Regions from separate parts of the Stenotrophomonas sp. YJH_SMC_19 genome, predicted to be linked through region 1. Evidence: predicted binding sites of a transcription regulator. Region 1 holds the regulator's gene; the other holds the start of a gene.
What was found. The regulator FliA, encoded in region 1, starts transcription of late flagellar genes. The targets are predictions, from matches to a motif close to TAAAGTTTNNCNNNCNNNGGCCGATAA.

Region 1 (7,416 bases):
GCCGGAGTTGCGGCGGCCTGTTCGGTGGTGTTGTCGTCGACGGCGCCGGTGGCCGCATTGAGGCGCTGGCCAAGCGGATCCACCGAGTGCGAGGTGTCGGCCAGGATGATGACCATCACCCGGCGGTTGCGGTTGCGCCCCTGCGCGCTGTCGTTCTCTTCGCGCGGACGGAACTGGCCATAGCCAACCATCGCCAGCCGTGATGGCTGCACGCCCTGGTCGGCGAACAGGTGCACCACGCTGGCGGCGCGTCCGGCCGACAGTTCCCAGTTCGAAGGGAAGGTGGCGGTGGCGATCGGCACGTTGTCGGTATGGCCTTCCACGCGCACGCTGTTGGGCACGTCGCGCAGCACCTCGGCCAGGCTGGCCAGCGTCTGCCGTGCATGCACGTCCAGCGCGGCCGAGCCGGTGGGGAACAGGATGTCGCTGTTGATCTCCACTTCGATCCACAACTCGGTGCGGCGCACGCTGATCATGCCGCGGTCGATCAGCGGCGCCAGTGCGGCGGTGAGGCGGTCGGCGATGCTGTTGAGCTGGCGCTCGGCACGGGCGATCTGCTCCTGGTTGTGCACGGAGACCGGCATGCGCATCTGCGAGGCCATCGACGGCAGCAGGGTCGGGTCGTGCGACGGCGCGGGCGCGGAGGGGCCGATCTTGGTGCCGGACTTGATCACCGAGGGGCTGTCCCAGCCGCCACCCTGCACCTGCTTGTTACCCACCTGCACCGGATTGATGGTGCGCGGTGCGCCGCCGAAGGCATCGGTGAGCGCGTCGGCCATGATCCGGTACTTGCCCTCGTTGACCGAGGAGATCGCGTACATGACCACGAAGAAGGCGAGCAGCAACGTCATCAGGTCGGCATAGGGGATCGCCCATGCTTCATGGTTGGCGTGCTCTTCGTGGTGCTTGCGGCGGGCCATGTCAGTGCAGGAAGCCGGAGAGGTTGGTTTCGATGTTGCGCGGGTTCTCGCCCTGGGCGATCGAAATCAGGCCTTCGATGACCATTTCGCGGTCGCGGGTGTTGTGCGAGATCACACTCTTGAGCTTGGCGGCGATCGGCAGGAACAGCAGATTGGCCGAGGCGATGCCGTAGATGGTGGCGGTGAACGCGGCGGCGATGCCGTGGCCGAGTTTGCTCGGGTCGGCCAGGTTCTTCATCACCGCGATCAGGCCGAGCACGGCACCGATGATGCCGAGCGTGGGCGCGTAGATGCCCATCGCTTCGAAGACCTTGGCACCGGCCTGGTCCTGGTGCTCCTGGCTGCCCAGTTCGATCTCCAGCATGTGACGCATCGATTCGGGTTCAACGCCGTCCACCAGCAGCTGCAGGCCCTTGCGCAGGAACGGGTCCTGCTGCGCTTCCACCTGCGATTCCAGGCCCAGCAGGCCCTGGCGGCGGGCGATGTTGCTCCACTCGACGATCTGCTGGATCAGTTCGCGGCGATCGCTGTGCGGCGGGCGCACGACCCAGCGCACGATCTTGAACGCATGCTTGAACACCGCCGGCGAGGTGTGAAGCAGGATCGCGGCAACGGTACCGACGATGACGATCACGAACGCCGCAGGCGACCACAACGACGCCAGGCCGGCGCCCTTGAGGATGCTGCCACCGACCAGCGAGGCCAGGGCGAGAAAGAGTCCAATGAGGCTGAGTCTATCCATGGTTCCGGTATCGGCTTGTATGAATGGGACTTGAGACACCGGGAGAATGCGTACAGACGGTAGTCACAGTTTTCGGGTCGCCGGGCCATGCCCGGCGGCGTTCAGCGTATGCCGTCCACGTCCAGGATCAGTGCCATGCGACCATCGCCGATCAACGTTGCACCGGCATAACCGCGCAGGCCGCGCAGGGCTTTTGGCAGTGGCTTGATGACCACTTCCTCGCGCCCGCGTACCTGGTCCACGACCAGGCCGAAGCGCGCTTCGCCGGCCTGCAGCACCACGATGGTCAGCAGGGTTGACGCGGCCGGCGTCACATCCAGCCACTGGCGCAGGTCGACCAGCGGCAGGGTGTGCGAGCGGCGATCAAGCACGGCGCGGCCATCGAACCAGCCCAGCGAGGTGCGCGGCGCGTGAAGCACTTCCATCACGCGTGCCAGCGGTAGCGCGTAGACGTCCTCGCCGGCCTGCACCAGCAGAGTCGGCAGGATCGCGAGGGTGAGCGGCACGCGGATCAGGAAGCGGCTGCCACGACCCAGTTCCGACTGGATCTGGATCTGGCCGCTCAGTTCGCGGATGCGCGACTGCACCACGTCCATGCCGACGCCACGGCCGGAGATGTCGGTGACCTGCTGCTTGGTCGAGAAGCCCGGCAGGAACACCAGGTGCAGGCACTCCTCGCTGCTCAGGCGGGCGGCGGCTTCCGGATCGATCAGGCCTTTCTCACGCGCCTTCGCGCGCAGCTTCTCCGGGTCGATGCCGGCGCCATCGTCCTGCACCTCGATGCTGACGTAGTCGCCTTCCTGCTGCGCCGACAGGCGTACATGGCCCATCCGGGGCTTGCCTTGTGCTTCGCGCAGATCGGGCATTTCCACGCCATGGTCGATGGCGTTGCGGACCAGGTGCACCAGCGGATCGGCCAGTGCTTCGACCAGGTTGCGGTCGAGTTCGGTTTCGGCGCCGACCAGCTCCAGGTCCACTTCCTTCTTCAGCGAGCGGGCGACGTCGCGGGCGACCTTGGGGAAGCGCGAGAACACCTTGCCCACCGGCTGCATGCGGGTACGCATCACTGCCGACTGCAGGCGGGCAGTGGCGATGTCCAGCGTCGATACGGCGCGGTCCAGCTCCTCGTCGCGCAGGCGTGCACGCAGGGTCTTCAGGCGGTTTCGGGAAAGCACCAGTTCGCCGATCAGGTTGACGATCGCATCCAGGCGCTTGGTGTCCACGCGCACGGTGTGCTCGGCCTCGGCCATCGGCTTGGCCGCCGGCTTGGCGGCGGGCGCCGGTACGGGCGCCGGGCGCGGTGCAGCGGCAGGTGCCGCCACGACGGTGGCAGCAGGCTTCGCGCCTGGCGCAGCGCCACCGTGCAGCTGGTCCAGCAGCGCTTCGAACTCGTCTTCGCTGATCAGGCCGTCGTCGGCCTTCCGGGCCGGCGCGACCGCGGTCGGTGCGTTGCCGCCATGCAGCTGGTCGAGCAGGGCCTCGAATTCGTCGTCGGTGATCAGGTCGCTGCCAGCTGCCGCAGGGGCGGCCGCAGCGACCGGCGCGGCAGTGCCACCGTTCATGTCGAACTGCGCGATCAGGTCCGGCGGCGCATAGCCTGGCTCGGTGCCGGAGGACACGGCGTCCAGCATCGACTGCAGGTAGTCCAGCGATTGCTGGGCGGCGTCGAAGTGGTGGGCCTGCAGCACCGCCTGCCCGGCACGCGCGATGCCCAGGGCCTCTTCAGCGGCGTGGCACAGTTCGACCATCGCGGTGACGCCAAGGAAGCCGGCACCGCCCTTGAGCGTGTGGTATCCACGGAACACCGCGTTGAGCTGCTCGGTGTCCTGCGGTGCCTGCTCCAGCGACACCAGCTGTTCGCCCAGGCGATCCAGGATTTCCTGTGCCTCGATGATGAAGTCGGCAGTGATGTCGTCGGATACCGCGCTCATGCTTACAGCCCCAGATCCGACAACAGGTCGTCGGCGTCGTTCTGCGAGACCGCGTGGCGGTCCAGTCCCTTCAGTGCCGGCCCGGCCAGTTCCGGGTCGGTGCGATGCTGTTCCGGCGGCAGGCCGAGTGCGCCGAAGCCCTCGTGCACGCGGCGGACGATGCCGACCACGCGACGGATGATCTGCCCGGTCAGGTCCTGGTAGCTCTGGGTCAGGGCGATCTCGGTCAGGTTGTGGCGGATGCGCTCGAGCTGCGCGTCCTGGCCCGGCTGCAGGCCTTCAGCACGCAGCTGTTCGGTCAGGCTGCGGCATTCCTCGGCCAGGTCCAGGGTGCGGTGCGTGGCCTGTTCGGTCATTGCCACCACGTGGTCCAGGCGTGCGCAGGCGTCGTCCAGCTCACCGGCCTCGCTGGGCACGGTCGGCAGCTCACCCAGTGCCTGCCCCAGCTCGCGGGCCAGCCGCGAGAGGCCGCTCATCATCGGCTGCGTACGCAGCGCGACCAGTCCGTCGATGCGCTGCCGCCAGGCGGCCTCGTCACCGGACTCGAGTGCGTCCAGGGCTTCCTGCAGGCGCAGGGCGAGGGCGCTCTTGTCGACCGTGGTATCCATCAGGCGCTGGCCGCCAGGCGTTCGAAGATCTTGCCGAGCTTCTCTTCCAGCGTCTGCGCAGTGAACGGCTTGATGATGTAGCCGTTCACGCCGTTCTGGGCGGCTTCGATGATCTGTTCGCGCTTGGCTTCGGCGGTGACCATCAGCACTGGCAGGGTCTTAAGCTTGGCATCGGCACGGATCGCCTTCAGCAGCTCGATGCCGGTCATCACCGGCATGTTCCAGTCGGTGACCACGAAATCGAACGGCTGGCTCTGCAGCAGCGACAGCGCGGCATGCCCGTCCTCGGCTTCGGCGGTATTGGTGAAGCCCAGATCGCCCAGCAGGTTCTTGACGATCCGACGCATGGTCGAGAAGTCATCGACGATCAGGATGCGCATGTTCTTGTTCAAAGCAGAGTTCCTTTGTTGTTCATTCCGGGCGGCCGGGGGCAGCCGCCTCGGGCATGTTCATTCTTCCAGGCCGGCGTCCGCCGCCTCGAAAATCTTGAGCCGGCCACGCAGGCGCAGCACCGCCTGGCCGTGGATCTGGCAGACCCGCGACTCGCTCACGCCGAGCACCGCGCCGATCTCCTTCAGGTTCAGTTCCTGCTCGTAGTAGAGCGAGAGCACCAGCTGTTCGCGCTCGGGCAGGTGGCCGATGGCCTTGCCCAGCTCGCGGCCGAACTCACCACGCTCCAGTACCTGCTGCGGGGTCGGGCCGCCCTGGGCGACGGTGTCCAGCTCGCCCTGGTCCTCGATGCGCGACTCCAGGCTCAGCACCTGGCCACGTGCGGCGTCTTCCATCAACCGCAGGTATTCGGGCAGCGGCATCTCCATCGCGGCGGCCACTTCGGTGGCGCTGGCGGCGCGGCCGCTGCTCTGTTCCAGGCGGCGGATGGTGGCGGCGGCATCGCGTGCACGGCGGTGCACGGAGCGCGGCACCCAGTCGCCACGGCGGATCTCGTCGATCATCGAACCGCGGATGCGGATCGAGGCATAGGTCTCGAACGAGGCGCCCTGGTCGGCGTCGTAGCTGCGCGACGCTTCTATCAGGCCCATCATGCCGGCCTGGATCAGGTCGTCCACTTCAACGCTGGCCGGCAACCGCGCGGCCAGGTGGTGGGCGATGCGCCGCACCAGGTCCGAATGCTGGGCGATGACCTCGTTGGCCGCCGAGCGCTGGACTTCCCTGTACTGGGCTGCGCCTTTCATGCGGCCACCCCGCGCTGCTTGAGGATGCGCTCGAGGAAGAACTCGACGCCGCCACGCGGTTCGGTCGGCGCCTGCCAGCGTGCGGTGCGACGCGCGATCTCGGTGATCGCCAGCGCGGCCGGGCTGGACGGGTAGGCCTTCACCACCGGCTGCTGGCGCTGCACCGACAGGCGCAGCCAGTCGTCCTGCGGCACGCAGCCCAGGTAGTTCAGCGAGACATCGGCGAGGAACTTCTCGCAGACGCGGGTCAGCTTTTCGTACAGCACGCGGCCCTCGTTGGGGTCGCGCACCATGTTGGCCACTACCTGGATGCGGTCCACGCCGCGTTCGCGCGACAGCACCTTGATCAGCGCGTAGGCGTCGGTGATCGAGGCCGGCTCGTCACAGACCACCACCACGGTGTCCTGCGCGGCCTGGCAGAAGGTCAGCACGCCGTCGGTGATGCCTGCGGCGGTGTCCACCACCATGATGTCCAGTTCGCGTTCCAGCTCGGAGAACACGTTGACCAGGCCGACGTGCTCTGCCGGGGCCAGCTCGGCCATGTGCCGGCGGCCGGACGCGGCCGGCACCACCAGCACGCCGTTCGGGCCTTCGACGATGACGTCGTCCAGCGAGCAGCGGCCGGCGACCAGGTCGGCCAGCGTGAAGGTCGGGTTCAGCCCCAGGATCACGTCGATGTTGGCCAGGCCCAGATCGGCGTCCAGCAGCAGCGTGCGCTTGCCCATCCCGGCCAGTGCCACCGCCAGGTTGGCGGACACATTCGTCTTGCCCACGCCGCCCTTGCCGCCAGTGACGGCAATGGTGCGCACAGGGCCGAGCGGCTCGCTGCGGGTGGCCGACAGCGGGAAGGTCTTGGTCAGCTTGGCGTACTCACGCGACGGCATGGTTCAACTCCGGGTTGCAGGGCATATCGGCCGCGCGGCGCAAATCTTCAAGGCGAAGTACGAGATTGGCCGCACTGGCCCGGTGCAGGTCCTCCGGAACGTCCTGGCCATCGGTCACCCAGGTGATCGGCAGGGCGTGGTCCACGGCCACTGACAGGGCGTTGCCGAAGCGGCCGGTCTCGTCCAGCTTGCTCAACACCAGGCCCTGCAGGTTGGCGGCGCCGAAGCGGCGGACCACCTCGTCCATGTCGCCGAAGCTGGTGTTGGCCGGCAGCACCAGCAGGGTGCGTACCTGGCGGGCGGCGCGCAGCCACTGCAGCTGCGCGGCCAGCGCGCGGTCGCGCGGGCCCAGGCCGGCGGTGTCGATCAGCACCAGCTTGTAGTCCTTCAGGCGTTCCAGCAGCTGGTCCAGGTCGGTGCCGCTGTTGGCCTCGTGCACCGCGATGCCGAGCTGGCGGCCGTAGCCGTACAGCTGCTCGCGGGCGCCGATGCGGGTGGTGTCGGTGGTGACCAGGGCCACATCGCGCGGCGCATGCTTCTCGGCGAAGCGCGAGGCCAGCTTGGCGATGGTGGTGGTCTTGCCGGCGCCGGTCGGGCCGACCAAGGCGATCACGCCGCCTTCCTCCAGCGGGTCGACCGGGGCGATCGGCAGCTTGCGCGAGATCAGCCCCAGCATCAGGCCGCGGCCACGATGGGCTTCGGTCTCCAGCGGGATCTGCATGGCCACGTCGCGGGCCAGGCCGGCGTCGAAACCGTACTCGTCCATCAGGTCCAGCGCGGTGGCGCGCACCGGGCTGCCACGCAGGCGCTCGTCGGTGAAGCGGTTCATCTCGCGCTCGATCACCTGGCGCATGCCGGCCACTTCCTGGCGCAGCTGGCGGATCTCGGCGTCGTCCTGGGCAACCACGGTCAGCGTCGGTGCCAGGGCCAGCATGGGGGCCGGGCTGGCTTCGCCGGCGGCTTCGGCCGCTGCCGGTTCGCTGGCGGCGATCCCGGGCTGCGCTTCGGTCACGGCAGCGGTCGGCAGCGGTGGCGGCTGCACGGCCGGGGCCACGCTTTCGTGATGCATCTCGCGCGGCGGGTCGATCTGGAAGCGGGCGCGGTTGGCCGGCACGGTGGCGGCCGGTGCAACGATGGC
Region 2 (7,416 bases), on a different contig from region 1:
ATCGCCGCCCCGCAGCAGCGCCTGAGCGACATCGAGGCCACGCTGCGCGACCTGCGCGAAGGCAATGCCGACCTCGCCAAGCTGGCCAAGCAGATCGACGCCGTGCGCGCCGACATCGAGCAGGCCCGCCGCACCTATGAAGACGTCCGCGTCGAGCGCGGGCAGCTGGTCAAGGAACGCGACCGCCTGGACCGCGCGCGCCAGCAGAGCCGTGCGCTGGTGCTGCCGAGCCTGGCCCAGGAGCAGGAAGCCGGCCTTGCCGAGCGCCTGCAGGAGCAGGGTCCGCTCAGCCTGGAAACGCTGGAAGCGCACATGCGCCAGGTCAGCAACGCGCTGAACGAGCAGCTGTCGTCCTCGCAGCAGGACCTCAACCGCATCGAGAACCAGCTGATCGGCTGCTTCCGTCGCTTCATCCAGCAATGGCCGGAGGAATCGGGCGACTTCACCGTGTCGGTGGCCTCGGCCGAGGACTTCCTCGCACGCCTCGAACGACTGGAGCGCGATGGCCTGCCGCAGCACGAAGAGCGCTTCTTCGATCTGCTGCAGAACCAGAGCAAGAACAACCTGCTGGCCCTGCAGCGCCACAGCGCCGAGGCCCGCAAGTCGATCGGCCAGCGCCTGGACGAAGTGAACGCCAGCCTGGAACAGGTGCCGTTCAACCGCGGTACGTTGCTGACCATCGAACTGAGCGACCGTCGTCTGCCGGAAGTGGGCGAGTTCCAGCTGCAGCTGCGCGAAGTGCTGTCGCAGCAGCAGACCGAGCAGCGCGAGCTGGCCGAATCGCAGTTCACCGTGCTGCGCCAGCTGGTCAACCGCCTGGGCTCGCAGGAAGGCGAGGACAAGCGTTGGCGGGAGCTGGTGCTGGACGTGCGCATGCACGTGGAGTTCATCGGCGTCGAGCTGGATGCGGAAACGCGCCAGCAGGTCGAGATCTACCGCAGCGGCGCCGGCAAGTCCGGTGGCCAGCGCCAGAAACTGGCTACCACCTGCCTGGCCGCGGCACTGCGCTACCAGCTCGGCGGTGCCGACAGCCAGCTGCCCAGCTACGCCGCAGTGGTGCTCGACGAAGCCTTCGACAAGGCCGACAACGAGTTCACCGCGCTGGCGATGAACATCTTCGACAACTTCGGCTTCCAGATGGTGGTTGCCACCCCGCTGAAGTCGGTGATGACACTGGAACCGTTCATCGGCGGCGCCTGCTTCGTCGAAATCAGCGGCCGCCACGACTCCGGCGTGCTGCTGATCGAGTATGACGAGGAAGGCAAGCGCCTGAAGCTGCCCGAGCGCAGCCGCCAGCAGGCCAACGAACCGGAAGAAGCCGACGCCTGACCTGGCCGATTGAAGGGGAATGCCGGCCAGCGGCCGGCACTACCCATGGGCGGGGTTCATGACCCGATCGGATGGGAATGCCGGCCAGCGGCCGGCACTGCCCATGGGCGGGGTTCATGACCTGATCGGATGGGGATGCCGGCCAGCGGCCGGCACTGCCCATGGGCGGGGTTCATGACCTGATCGGATGGGGATGCCGGCCAGCGGCCGGCACTATCCATGGGCGGGGTTCATGACCTGATCGGATGGGGATGCCGGCCAGCGGCCGGCACTACCCATGGGCGGGGTTCATGACCCGGTAGTGCCGGCCGCTGGCCGGCAACCGCGTTCACGCAGCGCGGAACGTATCCCACGCCATCCGCGCGATCAGCACCACCACTAGCCCCACGAACAGCTTGCGGATGAACGGCGTACCGCCCTTCAGCGCCAGGCGCGTGCCCACCACCGAGCCGATGATGTTGGCCGCCGCCATCGGCAGCGCGAACAGCCACAGGATGTTGCCGGTCGGCACGAAGAACGAGATCGCCGCCACATTCGTCGCCAGGTTCACCACCTTCGACGCCGCCGAGGCGCGCAGGAAATCCAGCCCGAAGAAGCGCACGAACAGGAAGATCAGGAAGCTGCCGGTGCCCGGCCCGAAGAAGCCGTCGTAGAAGCCGATCGCCGCACCGATCGCCAGCGCGATCACCAGTTCGCGGCGGCCGATCTCCTGCGGACGGTGCAGCGCGCCGAAGTCCTTCTTCCACAGTGTGTAGGCCAGCATCGCGACCAGCAGCACCAGCACCAGTGGGCGCACCGCGTCCTTGGGCAGCAGGCTTACCGCGGTGGCGCCGGCGAAGGAGAAGATGAAGGCCGTGCCGGCCGCGAACAACACCGGCTTCCACGGGAAGCGCACGTTGCGCGCATAGCGCCAGGCAGCCGCACCGGTACCGAACATCGAACTGAACTTGTTGGTACCAAACAGCATCGCCGGCGTCTGCTGCGGCAGCACCGTGAACAGGCCAGGCAGCTGCACCAGCCCACCACCACCGACGGCGGCATCGACCAGCCCGGCGATGAAGGCGATGACCACCAGCCACCACAACTCAGGGGGAACCAGTTCCAGCACGGCGATCAATCGATATGGGGGCGCGACAGCATACGCCTGTCCTGCACTGGTTGACCGGTGCCCCGCGTGGATCCATCCGCACAACCCGGCGACAATGTCCGCATGAGCCGAAAACCCACCGATCCCTGCCCCTGCGGCCTTCCCGCCGAGTACGCCGCCTGCTGTGGCCGTTTCCATGCCGGTGAGGCCGCCCCCGATGCCGAGCACCTGATGCGATCGCGTTACAGCGCCTATGTGCGGGGGCTGGCGGACTATCTGCGCCAGAGCTGGCATCCGGATACCCGTCCGGCCGAGTTGTCGCTGGATGATGCGCCCGGCCAGCGTACGCATTGGCTGGGCCTGACCGTGCACGAGCACACCGTCACCGGCGCCGACAGCGCCGAAGTGCGCTTCACCGCCCGCTACCGCGTGGGCGGCGGCAGCGCGGTGAAGATGGCCGAGCACAGCCGCTTTCTGCGCGTCGACGGCCGCTGGTACTACCTCGACGCGGTGTGAGCCTCAGCCGCCGCGTGCCGCCAGCACGCGCTGGCCGGCATGCGCGCGGACCTGGTTGCGGCCACCGTCCTTGGCTGCGTACAGCGCCTGGTCGGCGGCCTTGATCACTGCCGCTGGCCGCTCATCCACGCGGCTGTCTGCCAGCCCGATGCTCACCGTCACCTGCACCGTCTGCCCGCTTCCGCCGCGTCCGCGCTGCCGGCGCCCGGTTTCATCGTCGCGGCTGCGCGTGCTCCGGTCGCGCAGCTGCATGCGGGTGTCCTCGATGGTCTGCCGCAGCGCCTCGACTGCATCCACGCAGGCCGCTGCGGGACGATCCAGGAACACCACCGCGAACTCCTCGCCGCCATAGCGGAACGCCCGGCCACCATCGCCCACCCGGTCCAGGCGCGAGGCCACCAGGCGCAGCACATCGTCGCCGGTGTCGTGGCCGTGGGTGTCGTTGAACGACTTGAAGTGGTCCACGTCCACCATCGCGATGCTGTAGGTGCCGCGCGCCCGCTGCAGGGTCTCATTGAAGGCGCGGCGCCCCGGCAGGCCGGTCAGCTCATCGCGGAAGGCCATATGGAAGGACTCCTGCAGCATCGCGCCCAGCATCAGCAGCAGGGCCGCGCTGGCCAGTGCCGGCAGCAGCACCGGCTGCAGGAACACCCGTGGCAGCATCCACCACAGGCACAGCAGGGCCAGCAGCATCGCCGTGTGCAATGGGCGCGGATGCCGCCAGGCCTGCCAGCCCAGCGCGGCGGTTGCCAGAAGGAACAGCAGCGCTGGCAGCTGTGCCAGCGCGTTCCAGTCGGCCGGAATCCAGCTCCAGTGGCGGTTGGACAGCAGATCGTGCATGCCGCGCGGCTGCTGCGTGGCCAGCAGCAGGAAGATCAGCAGTGCCGTGCCGCTGGCGACGGAGCGCAACAGCAGGTCGTGGCGGCGCCGCCCGCGCTCGGGCCACAATGCCAGGCCCGCGAACAGCAAGGGCAACCAGGCCGAAATGGCATGGAAGCGCAGCGGTGTCAGCGACGTGACGTGGCCGCTGTGCAGGTAGCCGCCCACGTCCTGGTGCAGCAGCGCGAACATGACCGCCACCACCAGCAGCAGGCAGAGCGTACGCACCTGGTGGTAGAGCAGGGCAAGGCCGGCGCCGAGGCAGGCCAGCAGCCAGGGCAGGATGCGTTGGGCCGGGCTGGCAACGTCTTCGTTGCCCAGTGCTGCCCACAGCACCACGGCAACCAGCACGGCGGGCAGCACGAACAGGTAATGCGCAGGCTGGCGGAGCGGATGCAGGGGCAAGCAGGAATTCCAGCGCGGTGACGACGCGGCCGCAGCATTGCCGTTAGCGGCGTTCGCACCGGCTTCTTGAATGCGGGATGGTCACGCATGTGAACGCGTTGACGTCGAACGATGACATCGCACTCACCCTGTTGCGCAGATGCTGCCCGGATGGACAGCGTAGCCACCGCCGTCGCTGCCCCGCAGCGCGATCTCGCCCGCCAGTACGCATGTGTGCGGAACCGCAGCATGCACCTGGCAGCCCCCCTCAGCGCCGAAGATGCCATGCTGCAGAGCATGGCCGATGCCAGCCCGAGCAAATGGCACCTGGCCCACACCACCTGGTTCTTCGAACGCTTCGTGCTGGCCGGCTTCCCACCTGCACCGGCGCATGACCCTGCCTGGGACTACCTGTTCAACAGCTACTACAAGAGCCTCGGCCCGGCGCATGCCCGGCCGCAGCGTGGGCTGCTGTCGCGGCCATCGCTGCAGCAGGTGCGCGACTACCGCCAGCAGGTCGATGCACAGGTGCAATCGCGGCTGGCGGCAGGCGACCTTGATGAGCAGGCACTGCAGCACCTGCAGTTGGGCCTGCAGCACGAACAGCAGCACCAGGAACTGCTGCTCACCGACATCAAGCACGCGTTCTGGTGCAATCCGTTGCAGCCGGCCTACCGCGAGGACCTGCAGCCTGCAACCAGCCCTGCCAGTGCGCAGGGCTGGATCGAGTCGCCCGAGCGCATCGTCACCATCGGCGCCGCAGCCTGGCCGCAGCACACCGCCTTCGCCTACGACAACGAATCGCCGGCGCATCGCGTGCTGCTCCCCGCGCACGCACTGGCCGAGCGTCCCGTCAGCAATGCCGAGTACCGCGCTTTCATCGACGCCGGCGGCTACCGCGAACCGCGCTGGTGGCTCAGCGAAGGCTGGGCGCTGCGCGAAGCCGAGAGCTGGCAGCACCCGCTGTACTGGGATGACGCCCTGCAGCGCGAGTACACCCTGGGCGGTTGGCGCGAACTGGATCCGCATGCGCCGGTCTGCCACCTCAGCTACTACGAGGCCGATGCCTGCGCCCGCTGGGCCGGTGCGCGCCTGCCCAGCGAGTTCGAGTGGGAGGCTGCCGCCGCAACGCTGCCGCCTCGCGGTCATTTTGCCGATGACGATCGGCTGCACCCGCAGGCTGCAGGGGGCAGTGGACTGCGTCAGCTGTTCGGCGATGTATGGGAATGGACCCACAGTGCGTATGGCGCCTACCCGGGCTTCCGCCCTTTCGCCGGCAACCTCGGTGAATACAACGGCAAGTTCATGTGCGGGCAATGGGTGCTGCGCGGTGGCAGCTGCGCCACGCCGCGTGGCCACGTGCGTGCCAGCTACCGCAATTTCTTCATGCCCCCGGCGCGTTGGCAGTTCTCCGGGCTGCGCCTGGCCAGGGATCTCGCATGAGTACGGTGCACGACGCACTGCAGGCGCTGACCGATCTCACCCCCGGCCGCCAGCAGATCCTCACCGACGTGGTGGCCGGGTTGTCGCGCACGCCGCGCCAGCTGCCGTCCAAGTACTTCTACGATGCGCGCGGCTCGCGCCTGTTCGAGCAGATCACGCAGACCCCCGAGTACTACCCCACGCGCACCGAGCTGGCCCTGCTTTCACGGGTACTGCCGGACATCGCCCGAAGCGTCGGGCCGCACCTGCACGTGGTGGAACTGGGCAGCGGCAGTGGCCGCAAGACCGCGTTGCTGCTGGCCGCCCTGCACGACCCGGTGGCCTACACGCCGATTGAAATCTCGCGTGCCGCGCTGCTGTCCAGCATCGACCATCTGGCCCCGGCGCTGCCCGAGGTGGAGATGCTGCCGGTCTGTGCCGACTTTACCCGTCCCGTCGCCGTACCCATGCCCGAACGCGAACCCGCGCGACGGCTGCTGTTCTTCCCCGGTTCCACGCTGGGCAACTTTGAAGGCGAGGACGCGGTCGCGCTGCTGCGCGCGATGCGCCAGACCATGGGGCGTGATGGCCTGGCCCTGGTCGGCATCGACCTGCACAAGGACCCGGCGCTGATCGAGGCGGCCTACAACGATGCGCAGGGCGTCACCGCCGCATTCACCCTGAACCTGCTGGCCCGCCTCAACCGCGAGGTCGGCAGCGACTTCGATCTGCAGGGCTTCCGTCATCGTGCCCGCTACAGCGTCGCGCGGCTGCGCATCGAGACCGATCTGGTCAGCCAGCGGGCACAGGACGTCCATCTGGATGGCCGGACCTTCCATTTCGAGGCCGACGAACCGATCCGCGTCGAATACAGCCATAAGTACACCGACGAGAGCTTCGAAGCGCTGCTGCAGCCGGCTGGCCTGCAGGTCATGCAGCGCTGGGATGCTGAAGGCCCGGCCTATGGCCTGCGCCTGTTGCGTGCCATCTAGGGCGGACGGCCAGCCGGTACCGCTTCAGGTTCAGCAGCACCGCTACCCCTAAGATGGCCGTGCAACGGCAACACGGAGGACGCCATGCCCATTCTGACCACGCTCGGCCTGGCGGCCGCTCTTGCCTCGGCGCCGACAGCGCCCGCCGCTCCTGCCGGCGACATCGATCCGGCGTTCAGCCGCTGCCTGTCGGGCCTGCAGGCCACCGCTGTGACACAAGGCATCAGTCCCGACCGTTTCAACGCGATCACCGCCGGCCTCACCCCGGACCCCAGCGTGCTCGGCCTGCTTGATGCGCAGCCGGAATTCACCACGCCGATCTGGGACTACCTGGCCGCGCTGGTCGATCGCCAGCGCGTGGCTGATGGCCGCGCCCTGCTGCAGCAGCACCGCGACCTGCTCGATCGCGTGTCGGCGCAGTACGGCGTCGATCCGGCCACTATCGTCGCGGTCTGGGGCGTGGAGAGCGACTACGGCCGCGTGTTCGGCAAGCGCCCGCTGCTGCAGTCATTGGCCACGCTGTCCTGCGCCGGCCGTCGCCAACCCTTCTTCCGCGGTGAACTGCTGGCGCTGCTCAAGCTGATCAACCGCGGCGACCTGCAGGCCCAGGGGCTCACCGGCTCTTGGGCCGGTGCCTTCGGGCATACGCAGTTCATGCCCAGCACCTATGCACGCATCGCCGTGGACGGTGATGGCGATGGCCGCCGCGATCTGGTCGGCAGCATTCCCGATGCACTGGCCTCCACCGCCAACTACCTCAAGCGCGCCGGCTGGCGCAGCGGCGAGCCGTGGGGCATGGAAGTCCGC

Region 2: a site for FliA is predicted at 4,260-4,286, ahead of AC5P5R_RS17410 (GGDEF domain-containing protein). Genes of this name have one in related genera too.

What each region holds. Positions count from the first base shown of each region.
Region 1 covers NZ_JCAFRI010000024.1:56,395-63,810, reverse strand. The annotation lists gene motD (flagellar motor protein MotD) at 1-920, opposite strand, end outside; gene AC5P5R_RS19230 (flagellar motor protein) at 922-1,662, opposite strand; gene AC5P5R_RS19225 (chemotaxis protein CheA) at 1,764-3,593, opposite strand; gene AC5P5R_RS19220 (protein phosphatase CheZ) at 3,596-4,201, opposite strand; gene cheY (chemotaxis response regulator CheY) at 4,201-4,593, opposite strand; gene AC5P5R_RS19210 (RNA polymerase sigma factor FliA) at 4,651-5,394, opposite strand; gene AC5P5R_RS19205 (MinD/ParA family ATP-binding protein) at 5,391-6,278, opposite strand; gene flhF (flagellar biosynthesis GTPase FlhF) at 6,265-7,416, opposite strand, start outside.
Region 2 covers NZ_JCAFRI010000019.1:84,215-91,630, forward strand. The annotation lists gene AC5P5R_RS17395 (ATP-binding protein) at 1-1,329, shown strand, start outside; gene AC5P5R_RS17400 (sulfite exporter TauE/SafE family protein) at 1,658-2,437, opposite strand; gene AC5P5R_RS17405 (YchJ family protein) at 2,540-2,932, shown strand; gene AC5P5R_RS17410 (GGDEF domain-containing protein) at 2,936-4,216, opposite strand; gene egtB (ergothioneine biosynthesis protein EgtB) at 4,367-5,638, shown strand; gene egtD (L-histidine N(alpha)-methyltransferase) at 5,635-6,609, shown strand; gene AC5P5R_RS17425 (lytic murein transglycosylase) at 6,694-7,416, shown strand, end outside.